DNA from 3 places in the Streptomyces sp. NPDC014656 genome. Region 1 is predicted to be linked to each of the others. Evidence: riboswitches for the same ligand, from Rfam matches in the RefSeq annotation. Region 1 holds a riboswitch; each other region holds the start of a gene.
The links. Region 1 has a riboswitch for thiamine pyrophosphate ahead of ACF1ED_RS30090 (thiamine ABC transporter substrate binding subunit). Riboswitches for the same ligand answer to the same signal wherever they lie in the genome.
Positions count from the first base shown of each region.

Region 2: linked by a shared signal. The riboswitch ahead of thiC (phosphomethylpyrimidine synthase ThiC) and the one ahead of ACF1ED_RS30090 (thiamine ABC transporter substrate binding subunit) in region 1 are both predicted to bind thiamine pyrophosphate.
Region 3: linked by a shared signal. The riboswitch ahead of thiO (glycine oxidase ThiO) and the one ahead of ACF1ED_RS30090 (thiamine ABC transporter substrate binding subunit) in region 1 are both predicted to bind thiamine pyrophosphate.

Region 1 is NZ_JBIBZN010000016.1:77,273-84,941, reverse strand. Features, by position in the region: gene ACF1ED_RS30100 (ABC transporter ATP-binding protein) at 1-228, opposite strand, end outside; gene ACF1ED_RS30095 (ABC transporter permease) at 228-1,841, opposite strand; gene ACF1ED_RS30090 (thiamine ABC transporter substrate binding subunit) at 1,880-2,965, opposite strand; TPP riboswitch at 3,037-3,146, opposite strand; gene rlmN (23S rRNA (adenine(2503)-C(2))-methyltransferase RlmN) at 3,176-4,288, opposite strand; gene ACF1ED_RS30080 (phosphatidate cytidylyltransferase) at 4,614-5,723, opposite strand; gene frr (ribosome recycling factor) at 5,723-6,280, opposite strand; gene pyrH (UMP kinase) at 6,327-7,094, opposite strand; gene tsf (translation elongation factor Ts) at 7,261-7,669, opposite strand, start outside.
Region 2 is NZ_JBIBZN010000015.1:195,745-203,413, forward strand. Features, by position in the region: gene ACF1ED_RS29535 (LacI family DNA-binding transcriptional regulator) at 1-956, shown strand, start outside; gene ACF1ED_RS29540 (metallophosphoesterase) at 1,331-2,713, shown strand; gene ACF1ED_RS29545 (hypothetical protein) at 2,875-3,504, shown strand; gene thiC (phosphomethylpyrimidine synthase ThiC) at 3,631-5,418, opposite strand; TPP riboswitch at 5,413-5,563, opposite strand; gene ACF1ED_RS29555 (YibE/F family protein) at 5,602-7,092, shown strand; gene ACF1ED_RS29560 (SsgA family sporulation/cell division regulator) at 7,263-7,669, opposite strand, start outside.
Region 3 is NZ_JBIBZN010000004.1:310,823-318,491, forward strand. Features, by position in the region: gene ACF1ED_RS12105 (phytoene desaturase family protein) at 1-1,406, shown strand, start outside; gene ACF1ED_RS12110 (hypothetical protein) at 1,426-2,313, opposite strand; gene metF (methylenetetrahydrofolate reductase [NAD(P)H]) at 2,368-3,282, opposite strand; gene thiE (thiamine phosphate synthase) at 3,465-4,118, opposite strand; gene ACF1ED_RS12125 (Rv2175c family DNA-binding protein) at 4,191-4,556, opposite strand; gene ACF1ED_RS12130 (NAD(P)/FAD-dependent oxidoreductase) at 4,653-5,876, opposite strand; TPP riboswitch at 5,960-6,073, shown strand; gene thiO (glycine oxidase ThiO) at 6,071-7,258, shown strand; gene thiS (sulfur carrier protein ThiS) at 7,255-7,467, shown strand; gene ACF1ED_RS12145 (thiazole synthase) at 7,473-7,669, shown strand, end outside.

The sequences.
Region 1 (7,669 bases):
GCCCACCCCCCGCCGGTGCACCGGCACCCCCGCCTGGTCGGCGCCGCCGAGCAGCACCCGGCCCGCGTCCAGCGCCTGGAGCCCGGCGACCGTCCGCAGCAGCGTCGACTTGCCGGAGCCGCTCGGCCCCAGCACGCACACGGTCTCGTGCTCGGCGACCGCCAGGTCCACCGCGTCGAGGACCGCCCGCGCCCCGAACCGTACGGTCGCTCCCTCAAGGGTCAGCATCAGAACTCCCCGGTGGTCCGGTCGGTCCGCAGCCGTTCGAGCAGCAGCAGGGACACCGCGCACACCACCATCAGAATCGTCGACAGGGCCATCGCCTGCCCGTAGTTGAGCTCGCCCGGCCGGCCCAGCAGCCGCGCCACCGCCACCGGCAGCGTCGGGCTGTCGGGCCGGGCGATGAAGACCGTCGCGCCGAACTCGCCCAGCGACACCGCGAAGGCGAACCCGGCCGCGATCAGCAGCGCCCGCCGCACCAGCGGCAGGTCCACCTCCCGCCAGGCCCGCCACGGCGACGCGCCGAGCACCGCCGCCGCCTCCCGCAGCCGCTGGTCCACCGCCCGCAGCACCGGCAGCATCGTCCGGACCACGAAGGGCACGCCGACCAGCGCCTGCGCGAGCGGTACGAGGATCCAGCTGGCCCGCAGGTCGAACGGCGGCTCGTCCAGCGTGATCAGGAAACCGAAGCCGACCGTCACCGCCGACACCCCGAGCGGCAGCATCAGCAGCGCGTCGAAGCCCCGCACGAGCCGCCCGGCCCGCCGCGTGAGCGCCGCCGCCGCGAGCCCGCCGACCACCACCGCCACGGCCGTGGCCGCGACCGCGTACCGCAGCGAGTTCCCCACCGCCTCCAGCGGCGGCACCAGGAAGGTCCCGGCCTCGTCGAGCGAGCCGAGCGCCCGGTAGTAGCGCAGCCCGTACCCCTCCGGCGTGGCGAAGGAACGCTCCACCAGCACCCCGAGCGGCAGCAGGATCAGCACCGCCACCGAGGCCAGCACCCCGCCGAGCAGCGCCCACTGGCCGGCACCGCGCGGCCGGCGCGCGGTCAGCTCCGGGGAGACCAGCCGCAGCGCCGTCTCCCGGCGCCGCACCGTCCGGGCGTGCACGGCGAGGATCGCGCCGACCGCCACGAACTGCGTCAGCGTCAGCACGGCGGCCGTCCGCAGGTCGAGCAGCCGGGCCGTCTGCCGGTAGATCTCCGCCTCCAGCGTCGTGTACGCGTCCCCGCCGAGGATCTGCACGACGCCGAACGAGGTGAACGTGAAGAGGAAGACCATCAGCGCCGCCGCCGACACCGCCGGCACCAGCGCGGGCAGCGTCACCGCCCGCCAGGCCCGCCACCGGGACGCGCCGAGCACCCGCGCCGCCTCCTCCTGGCGCGGGTCGAGCTGGGCCCACAGCCCGCCGACGGTCCGGACGACGACCGCGTAGTTGAAGAAGACGTGCGCGAGGAGGATCGCCCACACGGAGGTGTCGAGCCGCAGCCCCCACAGCTCGTCGGTGAAGCCGCCCCGGCCCACCAGGGCCAGGAAGGCGGTGCCGACGAGCACCGTGGGCAGCACGAACGGCACGGTCACGACCGCCCGCAGCACGCCCTTGCCGGGGAAGTCGAAGCGGGCGAAGACGTACGCCCCCGGCAGCGCCACCAGCAGCGTGAGACCGGTGGAGGCGGCCGCCTGCCACACGGTGAAGCCGAGCACGTCGAGGATGTCGGAGCGCCCCAGGGTCGTCCCGATCGCGCCGAGGTCCCAGGCGCCGTCGGGCCGCAGCCCGCGCTCGACGATCGAGACCACGGGCCAGGCGAAGAAGAACGCGAAGAACGCGACGGGCAGGGCCATCAGCCCCAGCCGCGCCGCGCTCCCCTTCGGGTCACGCCTCACTTGAGGAGCGACGACCACTGCTGGATCCACGCCTCGCGCTTCTCGGCGATCTTCTCCGGCTCCATCGTCTCCGGCTTCTCGACGACCACGCCGTGCTTCGTGAACAGCTCCGGCAGGGCCGCGTCCTTCGCCACCGGGTTCACGAACATCTGGAGCGGCATGTCGTCCTGGAACTTCTTCGAGACCAGGAAGTCGATCAGCGCCTTGCCGCCCTCGGGGTTCTTCGCCCCGGCCAGCAGGCCCGCGAACTCGATCTGCCGGAAGCAGGTGCCGGTGGACACCCCGGTGGGCGCCTCCTTCGGCTGCGGCTCGGCGTACAGCACCTCGACCGGCGGGCTGGAGGCGTAGGAGACGACCAGCGGGCGGTCGCCCTTGGCCTCCTTGCCGCCGGCCGAGCCGGAGAACTCCTGGTTGTAGGCCAGCTCCCAGCTGTCGACGGTCTTCACGCCGTTCGCCTTGAGCTTCGACCAGTAGTCCTGCCAGCCCGTGTCGCCGTACTTCGCGACGGTGCCGAGGAGGAAGCCGAGGCCCGGGGAGGACCGCTCGGGGTTCTCCACCACGAGGAGGTCCTTGTACTCCGGCTTCGCCAGGTCGTCGAAGGTCTGCGGCGGCGCCAGCTTCCTGTCGGCGAAGTACTTCTTGTCGTAGTTGACGCAGATGTCGCCGGTGTCGATCGGCGTGACCCGCTTGTCGAGCTTGAAGGCGTCCGGGATCCGGTCCGCGCCCTTCGCCTCGTAGGTCACGAAGATGCCGTTCTCGACGGCGCGGGAGAGCAGCGTGTTGTCGACGCCGAAGAAGACGTCGCCCTGCGGGGAGCCCTTGGTCAGGATCTCCTTGTTGACGGCCTCGCCCGCGTCACCGGCCTTCAGCACCTTCACGGTGAAACCGGTCTGCTTCGTGAACTCCGCCAGCACCTCCTTCGAGGCGTTGAAGGAGTCGTGGCTCACGAGGGTCACGGTCTTCGGCGCGGGCGCGCCCGACTTGCCCGCGGCCTCGCGGGCGTCCTCGGTGGAGCAGGCGGCGAGGCTCGTGACGCCGAGCGCCGCGGCCAGCGCGACGGCGGCGGCCTTCCTGGTGTTCATGTGTTGTCCTCCTGGGTGGGACCAGAAGGAGACGCGGCCCCGCCCACCCGGAGGTGGGCAGGGCGCAACAGCTCGAGTTACGACCGAACTTCCTACCCAGAATGACCTGGGCGAGGTTCAGAGGGTCTGCGGTCTACGGTTACCGCACTCTCAGCGCTGTGGCGCTCCCCTGTCGGAATATGCAGGTGTGTTCGAGCACAGGGTACAAGGTCAGCGTTCGGAGGCCGCCAGCTGTCCACAGGCACCGTCGATCTCCTGGCCGCGGGTGTCGCGGACGGTCACCGGCACGCCGTGCCGGGCGATCGCGTCGACGAACGCCTTCTCGTCCTCCGGCCGGGAGGCGGTCCACTTCGAGCCCGGCGTCGGGTTCAGCGGGATCAGGTTGACGTGCACGCGCTTGCCCTTGAGCAGCTTGCCGAGCAGGTCGCCGCGCCACGCCTGGTCGTTGATGTCCCGGATGAGGGCGTACTCGATGGAGATCCGGCGGCCGGACTTCTCCGCGTACTCCCAGGCGGCGTCCAGCACCTCCCGCACCTTCCAGCGGGTGTTCACCGGCACCAGGGTGTCCCGCAGCTCGTCGTCGGGCGCGTGCAGCGAGACGGCGAGCCGGCACTTGAAGCCCTCGTCGGCGAAGCGCAGCATGGCCGGCACGAGCCCGACCGTGGAGACGGTGATCCCGCGCTGCGACAGGCCGAGGCCGTCGGGCTCGGGGTCGGTCAGCCGGCGGATGGCGCCGACGACCCGCTTGTAGTTGGCGAGCGGCTCGCCCATCCCCATGAAGACGATGTTCGAGAGCCGCGCGGGCCCGCCGGGGACCTCGCCGTCGCGCAGCGCGCGCATGCCGTCGACGATCTGGTGCACGATCTCGGCGGTCGACAGGTTCCGGTCGAGACCGGCCTGCCCGGTCGCGCAGAACGGGCAGTTCATGCCGCAGCCGGCCTGCGAGGAGATGCACATCGTCACCCGGTCCGGGTAGCGCATCAGCACGGACTCGACGAGCGTGCCGTCGTGCAGCCGCCACAGGGTCTTGCGGGTGGTGTCGTCGTCGCACGAGATGTGCCGCACCACCGACATCAGGTCGGGCAGCAGCTCCCCGGCCAGCTTCTCCCGCGAGGCGGCCGGGATGTCCGTCCACTCGGCGGGGTCGTGCGCGTACCGCGCGAAGTAGTGCGTCGACAGCTGCTTGGCGCGGAAGGGCTTCTCGCCGATCGCGGCGACGGCCTCCTTCCGCTCGGCGGGCGTGAGGTCGGCAAGGTGCCGCGGCGGCTTCTTGACTCCGCGCGGGGCGACGAAAGTGAGTTCTCCGGGGGCCGGACGAGCCACGGCGGCGTCTCTCCTCAAACAGGCACGAGGTCGGACGTCCCGCGACGGCGGGGAGCACGGCACTGCGGTGCCGGAGCGACCTCACTGGATCCGTCCCCGCGGCGGCGAGGACGACGAAAGGGCCCGGACCTCACGGCCCGAGCCCTTCCAGAGTACCCGCCTGCGCGTCAACCCGTTCCGACGAACAGCGCCAGCAACAGCCACACCACCGGCGCCGTCGGCAGGAGCGAGTCCAGCCGGTCCATACGGCGTCGACGTGCGGCTCCGCCGCGTGGCGCCGTGACCAGGCAACCCGCCCCGGCACCCCACACGACCCGCCGCCCGCTCAGCCCGTACCCACGAACAGCGCCAGCAACAGCCACACCACCGGCGCCGTCGGCAGGAGCGAGTCCAGCCGGTCCATGATGCCGCCGTGTCCGGGGAGGAGCGTGCCCATGTCCTTGATGCCCAGGTCGCGCTTGATCATCGACTCGCCGAGGTCGCCGAGCGTCGCGCTCGCCGCCACCGCCAGGCCGAGGACCAGGCCCTGCCACCAGGTGCCGTCGTCGATCAGGAACTGCATGCAGAGCGCGCCGGCCGCCATCGCGAAGGCCACCGCGCCGAACAGTCCCTCGCGGGTCTTGCCGGGGCTGATCCGCGGCGCCAGCTTGTGCTTGCCGAAGCGCCAGCCCACCGCGTACGCCCCGGTGTCGCTGACCACCGTGAGCAGCAGGAAGGTCAGCACCCGCCACGGCCCGTCGTCGGCGGTGAGCAGCATCGCCACGAAGGTCGCCAGGAACGGCACGTAGAACGCGGCGAAGACGCCCGCCGTGACGTCCTTCAGGTACCCCTCGGGGGGTTCCGTCATCCGCCAGACGAGCACCGCGAGCGCCGTCAGGGCCATCGCGACCCAGGCGCCCTCGGGGCCCCGCACGTACCCGGCGACGACCATCGCCGCGCCGCCGACCGCGAGCGGCACCAGCGGCGCCTTGATCGCCTTGCGCTCCTGGAGCCGGGAGGTCAGCTCCCACAGGCCGACGACCACGGCCACCGCCACCACGCCGACGAACGCCGGCTTCCAGATGAACAGCGACGCGATGATCACGGCCCCGAGACCGACGCCGACCCCTATGGCCGCGCCCAGGTCCCGGCCCGCGCTCTTCTTCTGCCGCGGCGCGGGGGCCGTGGACGGCGGAGGAGGCGGGACGGGGCTGGGCATGGGCTCCTGCGGGTGCTCGTGCGGGTGCTCGTCACGGAACAGGGGACCGCTCGGGTGAGCGGCCCCCCGTCCGTGTCCGTCCTGGAATCCGCCGGCGGGTACGTCGGGCACGATGGGCATGGGGCGAGTCTGCGCCGCCCGGTGCCGATCGTGGGCGGGACCCGCCGGGGCAGGCCCCTGGTCGGGTCCGCCGAGACCTGAACCGGCCGCCGGCGCCCCCCAGGATGAGTCGTTCATCAGACCTCGAGGAGCTCGGCTTCCTTGTGCTTCAGCAGCTCGTCCACCTGCGCGACGTACTTCGCGGTGGTGTCGTCGAGCTCCTTCTCCGCGCGGCGGCCCTCGTCCTCACCGACCTCGCCGTCCTTGACGAACTTGTCGATGGTCTCCTTGGCCTTGCGCCGCACCGAGCGGATCGAGATCTTGGAGTCCTCGGCCTTGCCCTTGGCGACCTTGATGTAGTCCCGGCGGCGCTCCTCGGTCAGCTCCGGGAAGGTCACGCGGATGATGTTGCCGTCGTTGCTCGGGTTGACGCCGAGGTCCGAGTCGCGGATGGCCTGCTCGATGTTGCGCAGGGCGCTCTTGTCGAACGGGGTCACCACGGCCATGCGCGGCTCCGGCACCGAGAACGACGCCAGCTGGTTGATGGGGGTGAGGGCGCCGTAGTAGTCGGCCACGATCTTGTTGAACATCGCCGGGTGCGCACGGCCGGTGCGGATCGCGGCGAAGTCCTCCTTGGCGACCACGACCGCCTTCTCCATCTTCTCCTCGGCCTCGAGGAGGGTCTCTTCGATCACCACATGCTCCTGCGTGTCGTCGCGTTGTGTCGGTTGAGAGCGGGCCTCAGGCCCGGGTGCCCTGGTCGCTCACGAGCGTGCCGATCTTCTCACCCGTGACGGCGCGCGCGATATTGCCCTCGGCGAGCAGTTCGAAGACGAGGATCGGCAGCTTGTTGTCGCGGCACAGGGTGATGGCGGTGGCATCGGCGACCTTGAGGTCACGGGTGATGACCTCGCTGTACTCCAGGGCGTCGAACTTGACCGCGCCGGGGTTGGTCCGCGGGTCGGAGTCGTAGACGCCGTCCACGCCGTTCTTGCCCATGAGGAGGGCTTCGGCGTCGATCTCCAGCGCGCGCTGGGCGGCGGTGGTGTCCGTGGAGAAGTACGGCATGCCCATGCCGGCGCCGAAGATGACCACGCGGCCCTTCTCCAGGTGGCGCACGGCCCGCAGCGGGATGTACGGCTCGGCGACCTGGCCCATGGTGATGGCGGTCTGGACGCGCGAGTCGATGCCCTCCTTCTCCAGGAAGTCCTGGAGGGCGAGGCAGTTCATCACGGTGCCGAGCATGCCCATGTAGTCGGAGCGGGCCCGGTCCATGCCGCGCTGCTGGAGCTCGGCGCCTCGGAAGAAGTTGCCGCCGCCGATCACGATGGCGATCTGGGCGCCGTCGCGGACCACGGCCGCGATCTCACGCGCGATGGCGTGCACGACGTCCGGGTCGACACCGAGACCGGTACCGCCGGAGAAGGCTTCCCCGGACAGCTTCAGCATGTAGCGGCCGAGCTTCTTGCCGCTGTTGTCGTCGTGGCCCTGTTCGGCGCCCTGATTCATGGAGATCTCCTCGTACACATACGAAGAAGGCCATTGCCTTGGGTCCTCGTGGGTTTCCCGTACGGCAATGGCCTCCTCGTCACATCTGCGGTCGTCCCGCGCGGAGCGGGCCGACTGTCTCAGACCCTACCCGGGTCCGGTGTCCGTCGCGTGTGGCGAACGGACGTCAGATGCCGACCTTGATGCGGGTGAAGCGCTTCAGGGTGACACCGGCCTCGTTGAGGACCTGCTGGACGGACTTCTTGTTGTCCAGGGCGTACGGCTGGCCGAGCAGCGTGGCGTCCTTGAAGAAGCCGTTGACGCGACCCTCGACGATCTTGGCGATCGCGGCCTCGGGCTTGCCCTCGGCGCGGGTGGTCTCCTCGGCGATGCGGCGCTCGGACTCGACGACCTCGGCCGGGATCTCCTCACGGGTGAGGTACTTCGGCGCGAAGGCGGCGATGTGCTGGGCGACGCCCTTGGCGACCTCGGCGTTCTCCTTGTCGAGCTCGACGAGGACACCGATCTGCGGCGGGAGGTCCGGCATGGTGCGGTGCATGTACGCGGAGACGTAGCCGTCGGCGTAGGCCGCGAAG
Region 2 (7,669 bases), on a different contig from region 1:
CCACCCGCCGACACGTCCGCGAGGTCGCCGACCGGCTGGGCTACCGCCCCTCCGCGGCGGCCCGCACGCTCCGCACCGGCAAGTCGGGGTTGATCGGCCTGACCGTGACCACGTACGGGGATGAACCTTTCACCTTCACGGAGTTCGCCTACTTCGCGGAGATGGCCAGGGCAGCCACCTCGGCCGCGCTAGCCCGCGGCTACGCCCTCGTCATCCTCCCCGCGACATCACGCCATGACGTCTGGTCGAACGTCGCCCTCGACGGCACCGTCGTCATCGACCCCTCCGACCACGACCCGGTCGTCACCGAACTCGTCCGGCAGGGCCTCCCCGTCGTCTCCGACGGACGCCCCGCCGGCACGCTCCCGGTGACCGCCTGGGTGGACAACGACCACGAGGCCGCCGTCCTCGACCTCCTCGACCACCTCGCCGACGCCGGCGCACGCCGCATCGGCCTCCTCACCGGCACCACCACCGACACCTACACCCGCCTCTCCACCACCGCGTACCTCAACTGGTGCGAGCGGGTCGGACAGGACCCCGTCTACGAGGCCTACCCGGCGCACGATCCGTGCGCGGGCGCCGTCGCGGCCGACCGGCTGCTCGCCCGCCCCGACCGTCCCGACGCCGTCTACGGTCTCTTCGACCCCAACGGCACCGACCTCCTCGCCGCCGCCCGGCGCTACGGCCTGCGCGTCCCCGACGACCTGCTGATCGTGTGCTGCAGCGAGTCCACCGTGTACGCCACGACCGAACCGCCCATCACGACGCTCTCGCTCAAACCGCGCCGCATCGGCACGGCCGTCGTCCAGCTCCTCATCGACGCCATCGAGGGAGTCGAAGGAGACGGGCCGGTCGAGCAGGTGATACCGACCGAACTCATCATCCGCACCTCTTCGCAGCGCCGGTCGCCGCGGACGACGGTCAGCCCGCCGCGCACGCCCGCGAACGACTGACGACACCCTCCGGACCCCGGCCGCGCCGAAAGAGCGGCCGGGACGACGACCCGCCGAAACCCTTCGTACGACCCCGCGCACGCCCCCTCGCACCACCGGTGCACGACCAGTGCACGACCGGAAGAACGAGCGCCGTCCGACCCCTGCCCGTGGGCGGAGACGGCGAAACCGGCCACTCCGCCGGACCCAACCCTGGACTGGACCTTCTCAATTCGGGCGAAACAACCGGTGAACCCGGAGCGAACCCGGATTCACCACCCCTGGTGCGTCACACAGGCGGACCCTCATTCCTATGATGGGCGCACGACACCGCGGACCCCCCGACCAGGCCGGTCCGCGATGTGCAGGGCATCGCGACGGTGGTGGAGGGGTCGATGACTCAGGGGGCCGGGCAGGATCCCGTGGAGCGCACGGCGACATTGCGTGACTTCCGCGTACCCCCGTACGCCCGGGTGCCCGTGCAGGGCCACCCGGCCGAGCCGCCCGCCGCGCCGGCCGATCCCACGCTCCACCTGGGCACCCGCCCGGCCGCGTACCCCGAACCGGTCACGTTCCCGGAACCGCCGGTACGCCCCGAGCCCGCCGCGTACCCGGAGTCCGCCGCACGCCCGGAGCCGGCCGCGCACCCCGAGCCGGCCGCGTACGCCGAGCCGCGGGTACGCCCCGAGCCCGCCGCGTACCGCGAAACGGCCGCCCCCGGCGCTCCCCTCGCCACCGGGCACACCACCGGCCACGCCACCACGCACACCACCGTGCAGGCCACCGGCCACACCACCGGACACGCCACCGCGCCCCACCCCGGCGGCGGCTACCCCGGCGACTTCCCGGACGGCTACACCCCGACCGAGCGCGACCTGCCGGTCATCCAGCGCGGCGACACCCTCCAGGTCCCCGTCGCCCCGGCAGCCGCCCCCGCGCCCGCCCCCACGGGCGACGGCCCCGGCCCGCTCTACGTCGTCGGCGACGTCCACGGCTACCTCGACGAACTCGTCGCCGCACTGCGCGCCCAGGGCCTCGTCGACGAGAACGGCGGCTGGGCCGCGGGCAACGCCCGCCTGTGGTTCCTCGGCGACTTCACCGACCGCGGCCCCGACGGCATCGGCGTCATCGACCTCGTCATGCGGCTCTCCGCCGAGGCCGCCGCCGCCGGCGGCTACTGCAAGGCCCTCATGGGCAACCACGAACTGCTCCTCATCGGCGCCAAGCGCTTCGGCGACACCCCGGTCAACTCCGGGGCCGGCACCGCCACCTTCCAGGCCGCCTGGCTGCTCAACGGCGGACAGAAGCACGACATGGACCGCCTCCAGGACGTCCACCTCCAGTGGATGTCCCGGCTCGACGCCGTCGTCCACGAGGACGGCCACCTGCTGCTGCACTCGGACACCACCGCGTACCTCGACTACGGCCAGACCATCGAGGACGTCAACGAGACGGTCCACGAGATCATCCGGCGCAACGACGCCGACGAGGTCTGGGACCTCTTCCGGAAGTTCACCAAGCGATTCGCCTTCCGCGACGAGGGCGGACCGCAGGCCGTCCAGGAGCTGCTCGGCACCTACGGCGGTTCCCGGATCGTCCACGGCCACAGCCCGATCCCGTACCTCCTCGGACAGGTGGGCACGGAGGACGGCGAGGAGGACTCCCGCCCGGCCGTCGACGGCCCGCACGTCTACGCCGACGGGCTCGCCATCGCGATGGACGGCGGAGTCACCATGGCCGGAAAGCTGCTGGTGGTCCAACTCCCGCTGGCGGACTGACTCTCACCCTGCGCAGCCGGGGAAGGCGAATTCCGGAAACCCCCTGTCAGCGCGCACGGTCACGGCCCTACCATCGTTCTCCCCAGCTAGGCAGGCTCTCCTCCGCTTCCGCCCGGACCGCCGTTCTCCACGGCCGGTCCCGGCCCACCGAGCATCGGGGGATGCACATGAACGTGGCTCCGCACCTGCTGACCGAGGACCGCGCCGAGTACGAGCGGCTCCTCGACGAGGCACTGCGCACCGCGCCGGAACGGCCGGAACTCGACGGTGCCGGCACGCGGCTGACGGCCGCCCAGCTCCGCGCGATGGCGCTGAACGCGACGGCGCTGATCACCGCGGCGGCGGCGAGCGAGTACGAGCACTTCACCAAGGTGCGCGAAGAGCACCGCGCCGCCTCCAACCGCCCCCGGACCCCCGGCCCGGAGGAGTCGCCGGGCGCCGTCGCGGTCCTCACCGTCCTCGTCCCGGTGCTCGCCGGCACGGCGGCCGCGATCTTCCTCCTGGTCGGCGCCGTGGTCCATCTGCTCGCCCCGGCCGCCGCCCTGGGCACCACCCTGCTCACCGCCGGCCTGGTCTTCGGCGCCCTCGCCGCCGCCGGACTGCTCTGCGCCGGCGCCGGCCTCCTCCTGACGGCCCTCCGCAACAGCCCGGCCGAGTCCGGCGCCCCCGACGACGAGCTCTCCCGGGCCCGCGCCGACTGGCGCGAAGCCCTCCTGGAGCGCGGTGTCATCCCCTTCCTCCAGGCCGCCCTCACCGCCACCGACCCGGCCCCGCCGCCTCCGGCACCCTGACGCGTCCCGGGCATCGCCCTGACGCGCCCCGGACGCACCCCCGGCACACTCCGCCGTAGGAAACGCGCCCCGGCCCGCGATCCCCCCGTGAACCGCGGGCCGGGGCGCGTCCCGTACGAGCGGCGGCTACTCCGCCATCGGCAGGTAGACGCGGTTGCCGGAGGCGGCGAACTCCGCCGACTTCTCGGCCATGCCGGCCACGATCTCCTCCTTCTTCAGGTCCCCGCCGTGTTCGCGGCGGATGTCCTGGGAGATCTTCATCGAGCAGAACTTCGGGCCGCACATCGAGCAGAAGTGGGCCGTCTTCGCGGGCTCCGCCGGCAGCGTCTCGTCGTGGAACTCACGGGCGGTGTCCGGGTCGAGGGCCAGGTTGAACTGGTCCTCCCAGCGGAACTCGAAGCGCGCGTCCGAGAGGGCGTCGTCCCACTCCTGGGCGCCCGGGTGCCCCTTGGCGAGGTCCGCCGCGTGCGCCGCGATCTTGTACGTGATGACACCGGTCTTCACGTCGTCGCGGTTCGGCAGGCCCAGGTGCTCCTTGGGCGTGACGTAGCAGAGCATCGCCGTGCCCCACCAGGCGATCATCGCCGCGCCGATGCCGGAGGTGATGTGGTCGTAGGCGGGCGCGACGTCCGTGGTCAGCGGGCCGAGGGTGTAGAACGGCGCCTCCTCGCAGATCTCCTGCTGGAGGTCGATGTTCTCCTTGATCTTGTGCATCGGGACGTGGCCCGGACCCTCGATCATCGTCTGCACGTTGTGCCGCTTGGCGATGGTGTTGAGCTCGCCGAGGGTGCGCAGCTCCGCGAACTGGGCGTCGTCGTTGGCGTCGGCGATCGATCCGGGCCGCAGACCGTCGCCGAGCGAGTAGGTGACGTCGTACGCCGCGAGGATCTCGCAGAGCTCCTCGAAGTTCGTGTAGAGGAAGTTCTCCTTGTGGTGCGCGAGGCACCAGGCCGCCATGATCGAGCCGCCGCGGGAGACGATGCCGGTCTTGCGGCGCGCGGTGAGCGGCACGTACGGCAGGAGCACGCCGGCGTGCACGGTCATGTAGTCCACGCCCTGCTCGGCCTGCTCGATGACCGTGTCCTTGTAGATCTCCCAGGTCAGCTCCTCGGCCTTGCCGTCGACCTTCTCCAGGGCCTGGTAGAGCGGCACGGTGCCGATCGGCACGGGGGAGTTGCGCAGCACCCACTCGCGGGTGGTGTGGATGTTGCGGCCGGTGGACAGGTCCATGACCGTGTCGGCGCCCCAGCGGGTCGCCCAGGTCATCTTCTCCACCTCCTCCTCGATCGAGGAGGTGACGGCGGAGTTGCCGATGTTGGCGTTGACCTTCACCAGGAACCGCTTGCCGATGATCATCGGCTCGATCTCGGGGTGGTTGACGTTGGCCGGCAGCACCGCGCGGCCCGCCGCGATCTCCTCGCGGACGACCTCGGGAGAAACGTTCTCCCGGATCGCCACGTACTCCATCTCCGGGGTGATCTCCCCGCGGCGGGCGTACGCGAGCTGGGTCACGGCCTGCCCCGTGCGGCCGCGGCGGGGCAGCCGCGGGCGGCCCGGGAAGACCGCGTCGAGGTTCTTCAGCCCGCCGCCGCGCGGCGAGGTGTGCTTGATGCCGTCGTCCTCGGGGCGGACCGGACGGCCCGCGTACTCCTCGGTGTCGCCGCGCGCGATGATCCAGTTCTCGCGGAGCGGGGCCAGGCCCCGGCGGACGTCGGTGTCGACGGCGGGGTCGGTGTACGGACCGGACGTGTCGTACAGCGTCACGTCCTTGCCGTTGGTGAGGTGCACCTGTCGGACCGGCACCCGGAGGTCGGGGCGGGAGCCCTCGACGTACCCCTTGTGCCAGCCCGGCGTGCGCGCGCCGTTCGGGTCCTTCTGGTCGGAGGCAGGCGTGCGTGCGTCCTGAATGGTCATGAGACCGAATCTCCCTACGCCGGCATTACCCGGTAACAGGTTCGGCGGTCGGCGCAGCCTCCTCCCGTACGTACGTCAGTCAGTACGCGCGTACGGTGATCAGCGCCCTCTCAGCCCGGTGCTCCGAGCTCCCGCGTGTGCAAAGGTGTCACGAGGCTAGCGCCCTCCCTGGCGTGCTGAACAGTGGGCCCCGGCCGTTCTTGCGATGATCGGGCGGTGACTTCCTCGCAGCAGAACCCCGATCCGCACGGCCATGAGCACGGGCACGGCGCCGGCCCAGGCGCCGGTCAGCACGGTCCGGGCCACGGCTCCGGCGCCGGCTCCGGTCACGGTCCCGGCCAGGGTTCCGGCCACGGCCACGGTTCCGGTTCCGGCCATGGCACCGGTTCCGGACATGGGCACAGCCACAGCCACGGGCCCGCCGCACCCGTGTCCCGCCATCTGCGAAGGGTCATCGCGGCCGTCCTCATCCCCTTCGCCACCGCCGTGGTCGTCGGTCTCGTGGTGCTCTGGCCCGGCGGCACGCCGGCGCACGAGCGGACCGGCGTGGGCTTCGACCGGCAGACCGAACAGGGCAAGGTCGTGGCGGTCGAGCGGGTGGACTGCAAGGACGTGAACGCCGCGCAGGTGCCGCCCACCGGCGACACCTCCACCCCCCAGGGCCGCGAAGCGGTCAACGGGCAGCAGGGGCAGTGCGAGAAGGCGACGATCGAGGTCACCAGCGGGCCCGACGCGGGCCGTCGCTTCACCGAGATCGTGCAGCCGGACGCCCCTCGTCAACTGGACCAGGGCCAGGGCGTGGTGGTCGCCTACGCCCCCGACGCCCCGAAGGACCTGCAGTACTCGGTGACGGACGTGAACCGCAAGGTGCCGATGGCGGTCCTCGCCGGCATCTTCGCGCTCGCGGTCGTGCTCGTGGGACGGCTGCGGGGCGTGATGGCGCTGATCGCGCTGGCGGTGAGCTTCCTGGTGCTCACGCTCTTCATCCTGCCCGCGATCCTGGAGGGTTCGAACCCGCTGGTCGTGGCCGTGGTCGGGTCGAGCGCGATCATGTTGCTCGCGCTCTACATGTGCCACGGCCTCTCCGCGCGCACCTCGGTCGCCGTCCTCGGCACACTGATCTCGCTGCTGCTGATCGGCCTGCTCGGTTCCTTCTTCATCGGCTGGGCCTCGCTCAGCGGCAACACCGACGACTACACCGGACTGATCCACGGCCTCTACCCGGAGATCGACATGTCCGGCCTACTGTTGGCCGGTGTGATCATCGGTTCGCTCGGTGTCCTCGACGACGTCACCGTGACCCAGACCTCGGCGGTCTGGGAGCTCCACCAGGCCGACCCGGGCATGGGGCCGCGCGCGCTCTACCGGGCCGGGATCCGGATCGGCCGCGACCACATCGCCTCGGTGGTCAACACGCTGGTCCTGGCCTATGCCGGTGCCGCGCTCCCCCTGCTCCTGCTCTTCACCATCGCGCAGAGCAGCATGGGGACGGTGGCCAACAGCGAGCTGGTGGCGGAGGAGATCGTCCGGACCCTGGTGGGCTCGATCGGTCTGGTCGCCTCGGTGCCGGTCACGACGGCGCTCGCGGCGCTGGTGGTGTCGGCCGACCGCCCGTCCGAGGAGGCCGGCGTCCGGACGGCGGGCCGCGGCGGACGGCGGCGCCGCGCGAAGTGACGGACGCGCGGCGGCCGTACGGGAAGCGGGCCAGGTCGGCGGCCGTACGCGGGCGGGGCGGATCGGCAGCCGTACGGAGCGGGCGCCGGTCGGCAGCCGTACGGAGCGGGGCGCCTCGGGTCGGGCGTACGGAGCGGGCGCCGGTGTCAGCCGTACGGAGCGGGCGCCGGTCAGGCGGGGCCGGCGCTCTCCTCGGCGAGGATCCGGCCGAGCGCGGCCTCCAGGCTGTCCTCGAAGTCGCCCAGTGTCTGTTCCTGACCGAGTGGGACGAGCTTGTCCGTGCGGTCGAGGAAGGCGACGAGCGGCGGGGCGCTGGCGCGGAAGAGGGCGCGGTCGCCGCCCACCTGGAGCCGGATGGAGACGTCCGACAGGCCCTCGGGGTCGATCGGGGCGATGTGGACGTCGCCGTCACCGCTCGGGCGGTTGATCCCGTCGAGCAGCAGCTCTCGGCCGAACGCCCAGGTCACAGGCGCGTCTCCGGGGAGGTGGAAGGTCATCCGCACCGCGTAGGGATCCCGGGTCTCGTATCGCAGTTCGACTGGGATCTTGAAGGAGAGCTCCTCGGAGACGAGGAAGC
Region 3 (7,669 bases), on a different contig from region 1:
TCGGCGCCATGTCGGCGGCGGCGCGGCTCGCGGTCGCCGGACACACGGTGACGGTGTACGAGCGGTCCTCGACGTACGGCGGGGCGGTGGGCCGCTTCGAGCGCGACGGCTTCGCCTTCGACACCGGACCCGGGCTGCTGCACCTGCCCGCGGTCTACCGCGATCTCTTCGTGAAGACGGGGAAGAAGCCGCTGGAGGAGTGTGTCGGGCTGCGCCAGGTCGATCCGGCCGCCCGGCACGTCTTCGCCGACGGCATCCGCGTGGACCTGCCGAACGCCTCCCGGGCCGGCACGGTCGCCGCGCTGGACGCGGCGCTCGGCGCGGGCGCGGGCGAGCGCTGGGGCGACTTCCTGACGCGGGCCCGCGAGGCGTGGGACCGCACCCGGCGCCCGCTCCTGGAGGAGCCGCAGCCCGCCGACCCGAAGGCGCTCGCCCAGGAGCCGTATCCGGCGCTCAAGGCGGGGCTCCTGCGCCGTCCGACGCGGTCGCTGGCCCAGGTCGGCGAGCGGGAGCTGAAGGACCCCCGGTTGATCGCGCTGCTCGACTCCTACGCGGAGGCGTACGGCTTCCCGGCGTCCTCCGCCCCGGCGTCCGCCGCCGTGCTGCCGTACATGGAGCAGACCTTCGGCAGCTGGTACGTGGCGGGCGGCATCCGGGCGCTCGCGGACGCGGTGTACGAGCGCTGCCGGGAGCGGCGGGTGGAGTTCGTCTTCGACGCGGCCGTGGACGAGGTCCTGACCGAGGCCGGGCGGGCGGTGGGCGTCCGGCTGTCCGGTGGCGAGACCGTCGAGGCCGACCACGTGGTGTCCGGGGCCCCGCTGCCGGCGCTCCCCCACGGTGAGGTGCCGCCTCGCCACCAGGCGAACGGGACGAGCCGGGTGACGGTCTGTCTGGCCCTGCGCGGCCCCCGGGAGGCGGGGGCGGTCCACCGGACCGTCGTGCACGCGGAGGGCGGGCGGCCGACCGTGACGGTGCTGCGGCCGGACGACCCGGCGCTGCGTCCGGGGGGTGCCTACGAGGCGGTGACGGTCACGGCGACCGTGCGGACCTCCGGTGAGCGGGAGTGGGAGCCCTTCGCCGGCCGGATGGCCGGGACGGCCCTCCCCGACCGGATGGTCGAGGCGGCCGAGCGTGCGGTGCCGGGGCTCGCGGAGCGGCTGCTGTGGCGGCACGTCCGCACGCCGGAGGACGTACGGGCGGCGACCGGGTCGGCCGAGGTCCCGGGTCCGGCGCTGGCGGACGCGGGCGGGGAGTGGCTGCCCGCGCCCAGCCTCTCCCCCGTCCCCGGCCTCTACTTCGCCGGCGGCTGGTCGCACCCCGGCGGCGGGCTCGCCCACGCGGGCATGTCGGGCGCTCTGGTGGCCGGGCTGATCGTGGAGGGCGCGGAGTTCCGCGGCTCGCGGTGAGCCGGTCCGCCCCGTCGGCTCAGTAGCGGTACTGGGACTGCTCGTCCGGGTGCGGCTCGTAGCCGTACTGCCCCGGGGCGTGGGCCTGGGGCGGCTGCTCGTCGGTGTCGCGCTGCTGCGGGACCCAGACGCCGCCGGGCGGGGTGTCGTAGCTGTACGAGGGGGCGTAGGGGTCGCCGTAGTACGACGTGTACTGCTGGCCGTCGGTGCCGGGGCCGATGTACGGGTCGGAGTAGGCGGCGTACTGCTGCGGGGCGCCCGCGGTGCCGTAGTCGTAGCCGGGCTGCTGCTCGTAGCCGGCGGCGTAGGTGTCGTACGCGGGGGCGTCCTGGCCGGCGGGGGCGTAGCCGCCGGTGCCGTAGCCGGTGGTGTCGTACGCGCCGGTGTCCTGGGCGCCCGGGTCGTAGCCGCCGTACGCGGGGGCCTGCTGGGCCTGGTCGTGCTGCCCGCCGTAGACGCCGTACTGGCCGGTGTCCTCGGGCAGGGGCTGCGGCTCGTAGACGGAGTCCGGGCCTGCCCCCGCGCGCAGTTCCTCGGCGTCGGGGCCGGGGGCGCGTGCCGCGTCGGCGTCCTCGTAGGCGAGGCCGGAGACCTCCAGGGTGGGGCCGGCCCCCGGTTCCGTGCCCGCCTTGCGGCGGCGGCTGGCGCCGGGGCGGCCGCCGATCGCCCAGCCGGTGGAGAAGCCGCGGCGGAAGGAGAGGGTCACGAAGGTCTGGCCGACGGCGAAGGCGACGGCGCCGGCGATGATGACCGCCACCGAGGGCAGCAGCACGCCGGCGACCACGCCGAGGAAGCCGCAGAAGGCGAGGATCCGCCAGCGCAGCCGTGCCTTGTACTGGAGGAGCACTTCGCCCAGCAGCCAGAGCGCCACCAAGCCGAACGCGATGTAGAGGACCGTCCACCCCATGCCCCGCAGCCCCTCTCTACGGCCACCGCCGCGGGTCGGGGCGGGTGTGACCGGTCAGGACTGCTGGTGCAGTCCGAGATTCTCGTAGATCTCGAGCGTCGCGGTGGAGCTGTTGAGCGTGATGAAGTGCAGTCCGGGGACGCCCTCGGCCAGCAGCCGCGCGCAGAACTCCGTCGCGAACTCGATACCGATGGAGCGTACAGCGGCGGGATCGTCCTTGACCGCGAGGATGCGTTCTTTCACGTCGGCGGGGAAGGCCGCGTTGCTGAGCTGGGGCAGCCGGTCGAGCGTCTTCACGTTCACGACGGGCATGACCTCGGGGATGATCGGGGTCTCGCAGCCGGCCTTCTCGACGCTGTCGCGGAGCCGCAGGTAGTTCTCCGGGTCGAAGAACATCTGGGTCACCGCGTAGTCGGCGCCCGCCCGGCACTTGTCGACGAAGTGCCGGATGTCGGTGTCCCGGTCGGCGGACCGGGGGTGCATCTCGGGGAAGGCGGCGACGCCCACGCAGAAGTCGCCGGACTCCTTGATGAGACGGACCAGGTCGGCGGCGTAGCGGACGCCCTCGGGGTGCTCGACCCAGTCGCCCAGCGGGTCGCCGGGCGGGTCGCCGCGCAGCGCGAGCATGTTGCGGATGCCGGCGTCGGCGTACTGCCCGAGGACGTTGCGCAGCTCGGCGACCGAGTGGTCGACGGCGGTGAGGTGGGCGACCGGGGTGAGGGTGGTGTCCGAGGCGATCTTCTGGGTGGCCTTGACGGTGCCGCCGCGGGTGGAGCCGCCGGCGCCGTAGGTCACGGAGACGAAGCTGGGGCCGACGGCCTCGACGCGGCGCATGGCGTTCCAGAGGACCTGCTCGCCCTTGGCCGTCCGGGGTGCGTAGAACTCGAAGGAGTACGACGTCCCGGAGGCGAGGATCTCGCGGACCGTGCGGGCTCGGTCCGTACGGACGGAAGCGGTTCCAAGGGCCATACGGGCAGGTTAGACGGGGTCCAGGGAGGCGCGGAAACCGCGTCCGAGTACTGGACACCTTTTCGGACACCGGTGCGAGACGGAACCGGCCCCTCCGGGCCCGGCCGGGCGGGGCCGACGGGGCCGTGTGCCGTGGGGCCGCGCGCCGGAGCCGTGCGCCGCGCGGCCGTCCGGCGGGGCCGTCAGGCTCCGGCCCGCTCCCGGACGCGCGCGGCGAGGGAGGCGGCGGCCGCGGCCGGGTCGTCGGCCTCGGTGAGCGCGCGGACCACGACGATCCGGCGGGCCCCGGCGTCCAGCACCTCGTCCAGGTTGGTCCCGTCGATGCCGCCGATGGCGAACCAGGGGCGGTCCTGGGCGAGGCCCGCCGCGTACCGCACCAGGTCGAGGCCGGGGGCGTACCGGCCGGGCTTGGTGGGGGTGGGCCAGCAGGGGCCGGTGCAGAAGTAGTCGACGCCGGGCTCGGCGGCGGCCGCGGCCACCTCGGACTCGGCGTGGCAGGAGCGGCCGATCAGCACCTCGTCGCCGAGGATCGCGCGGGCCGCGGGGACGGGCAGGTCGCCCTGGCCGAGGTGGAGGACGTCGGAGCCGATGGCGTGGGCGACGTCAGCCCGGTCGTTCACGGCGAGGAGCTTGCCGTGGCGGCGGCAGGCGTCGGCGAGGACGGCGAGGTGCTCCAGCTCCTCGCCGGCCTCCATGCCCTTGTCGCGGAGCTGCACGACGTCCACGCCGGAGGAGAGCACGGCGTCGAGGAAGTCGGGCAGGTCGCCCTGGCGCTTCCGGGCGTCGGTGCACAGGTAGAGCCGGGCGTCGGCGAGCCGCTCACGAGGCGTGGGCATGGTGGTTCCCCCGTCGGGTGGCGCCGGTGCCGCGGCGCGGGGCCGCGGCACCGGCGGTGGTGGTCCGGTGGTTCAGAGGGCGAGCGCCTGGGCCCGGCGCTTCACCTCCGTGCCGCGATTCTCGCCGAGGGCCTGCGCGGGGGTGCCGGGCAGGGTCGGGTCCGCGGTGAAGAGCCACTCCAGCATCTCCTCGTCGGAGAAGCCGTCGTCCCGCAGGAGCGTCAGGGTGCCGGCGAGGCCCTTGACGACCTTGTCGTCCTGGATGAAGGCGGCGGGCACCTGGAGGGCGTTGTTCTCCCCGCGGCGCACGGCGATCAGCTGGCCCTCCTTCACCAGCTGCCGCACCCGCGTCACCTCGACGTCGAGCATCTCCGCGATGTCGGGGAGGTAGAGCCAGGCGGGGACGAGAGCATCGATGTTTGCGTCAATCTCGGTCACGGGACAAGCCTGCCATCCGGGACCGGCGGCCGGTAGTCGGGCCCGCCCCGCCCGCCTCCGTACGGGGGTGCTACCGGACCGCCGGCTCCAGGCGCGCTACCGGACCGCCGACTTCAGCGGGACGCCCGGGTCTGCGACGCGCTCGGGGTCGACGGGGGTGCCGGCCTCGATGAGCCTGCGCCCCTGGGCGAGGTCGCGGGGGCGGCCGACGGCGAGCAGCGCGACGGGCACTCCGGCGCGCAGCCAGAGCACCGACCAGGAGGCGCCGGACGAATCGCCGCGCCGCACCAGCGCGTCGGCGCCCGCGTGGTGGCCGGCGTACTGGACGAAGCGGCCGAACTGCTCGGACCAGAAGTACGGGACGGGGTCGTACGGCTCCGGGGCGGGGCCGTCGGCGCCGGTGAGGTCGGCGGCGACCGTGCGGGGGCCCTGGAGGGCGTTGTCCCAGTGGTGGACGAGGAGCCGCTCCCCGTAGCGGGCGGAGGGGAAGGAGGCGCAGTCGCCGACCGCGTACACGTCGGGCAGGGAGGTGCGCAGCCGGTCGTCGGCGGTGACGGCGCCGCTCGGGTCGAGGGCGATGCCGGAGCCGGCGAGCCAGCCGGTGGCGGGCCGGGCGCCGATGCCGACGACGACGGCGTCGGCGGGCAGTTCGCGGCCGTCGGCGAGGACGACGGCGCCGGGCCTGACGGTCTCCACGCGCGCGTGGGTGAGGAGTTCGGCGCCGCTCTCGGCGTACCAGCCGGCCATGGCGGTGGTGACCTCGTCGGGCAGGGCGCCGGCCAGCGGGAGGGCGGCGGCCTCGACGACGGTGACGGCGCAGCCGGCCTCGCGGGCGGCGGTGGCGAACTCGGCGCCGATCCAGCCGGCGCCGACCACGACGACGGAGCCGCCGCCGGCGAGGACGGGCCCGAGGCGGACGGCGTCGTCGAGGGTGCGCAGCAGGTGGACGCCGGGGACGCCCTCGGTGCCGGGGAGGGTGAGCGGGTGGGCGCCGGTGGCGATGACGAGGGCGTCGTACGGGAAGCGGCCCTCCTCGGTGACGAGCTCGCGCTCGGCGGGGCGCAGTCCGGTGACGTCGAGGCCGAGGCGGAGGTCGACGCCGAGGGACTCGAAGTCGACGTCGAAGGCGGAGTGCTCGGCCTTGCCGAGGAGGACGGCCTTGGACAGCGGGGGCCGGTCGTAGGGCTGGTGGGGTTCGGCGCCGATGAGGGTGACGGGACCCTCGAAGCCCTGTTCGCGCAGGGCGACGGCGGTCTGTACGCCCGCCATGCCCGCGCCGACGATCACGACGTGCCGCTGGGTCTGCTTCTGCTCGCTCACCCGCCCACCTTACGCATCTGACGGCCCGTCAGGAAGGGAGGTCCCCTGCGGCGCCCCGCCGGCGGGGGCTAGGGTGGCGGGCACACACCACTCGCGGGAGCCCGGACGCACCGGGCTGAGAGGGAGGCTGGCCGGCCTCCGACCGTACGAACCTGATCCGGGTCATGCCGGCGAAGGGAGGGGCGGCGACGCCCATGCGTTCTTCCGACAGCACCGACACGAACACCACCGACGTCCTCGTGGTCGGCGGCGGCGTCATCGGCCTGGTCACGGCCTGGCGGGCGGCCCTGCGCGGGCTGACCGTCGCGGTCGTCGACCCCGAGCCGGGCGGCGGCGCCGCGCGCGTCGCGGCCGGCATGCTCGCCGCGGTCACCGAACTGCACTACGGCGAGGAGACCCTGCTCGGGCTCAACCTCGCCTCCGCCGCGCGCTACCCCGCCTTCGTCGCCGAGCTGGAGGAGGCCACCGGCCTCGACGTCGGCTACCGCGCCTGCGGCACCCTCGCGGTGGCGCTCGACGCCGACGACCGCGCCCACCTGCGCGAGCTGCACGCCCTCCAGACCCGCTGCGGGCTCGCCTCCACCTGGCTGTCCGGCCGCGAGTGCCGCCGCCTCGAACCCATGCTGGCGCCCGGGGTGCGCGGCGGGCTCCGGGTGGACGGCGACCACCAGGTGGACCCCCGCCGGCTGGCCGCCGCGCTGCTCGTCGCCTGTGAGCGGGCCGGGGTGGTCCTGCGCCGGGCCGTCGCGGAGCGGCTCGTGGTGACCGGCGACCGGGCGCGCGGCGTCGTCCTCGGCGACGGCACCGAGCTGGCCGCGGACCGGACCGTCCTCGCGGCGGGCAGCCTCAGCGGCCGGCTGGCGGGCGTGCCCCCGGCGGTCCTGCCGCCGGTCCGCCCGGTGAAGGGCCAGGTCCTGCGGCTGCGGATCCCCGCCCCGTACGCCCCCTTCCTCTCCCGCACCGTCCGGGCCGTGGTCCGGGGCAGCCACGTCTACCTGGTGCCGCGCGAGAACGGCGAGCTGGTCGTCGGCGCCACCAGCGAGGAGCTGGGCTGGGACACCACGGTGACCGCGGGCGGGGTGTACGAGCTGCTGCGCGACGCCCACGAGCTGGTCCCCGGCCTCACCGAGCTGCCGCTCACCGAGACCCTGGCCGGGTTGCGCCCCGGCTCCCCCGACAACGCGCCGCTGCTCGGCCCGAGCGCCCTGCCCGGCCTCCTCCTGGCCACCGGCCACTACCGCAACGGGATCCTCCTCACCCCCGTCACCGGCGACGTCATGGCGGAGGCGCTGACCACCGGCGTCCTCCCCGACGAGGCCCGCCCCTTCTCCCCCCGCCGTTTCCCCACCGCTCTGCCCGTACGTCAGGAGCAGCCCGCATGAACGCGTCCGTGACCGTCTCCGTGAACGGCGAGCCGCGCGCGCTCGCCGCCCCCGCCTCCCTGGCCTCCCTGGTCGCCGGGCTCACCGCGGCCCCCGCCGGGGTCGCCGCCGCCGTCAACGAGACGGTGGTGCCGCGCGGCGAGTGGGCGGCGACGCTGCTCGCCGACGGCGACCGGGTCGAGGTGCTGACCGCGGTGCAGGGGGGCTGAGCGCGATGTCCGACGACACCTTCGTCCTCGGCGGTACGGAGTTCTCCTCCCGGCTCATCATGGGCACCGGCGGCGCCCCCAGCCTGGACGTCCTCGAACGCTCCCTGGCGGCGAGCGGCACCGAGCTGACCACCGTCGCCATGCGCCGCCTCGACCCGACCGTGCAGGGCTCGGTCCTCTCCGTCCTGGACCGGCTCGGCAT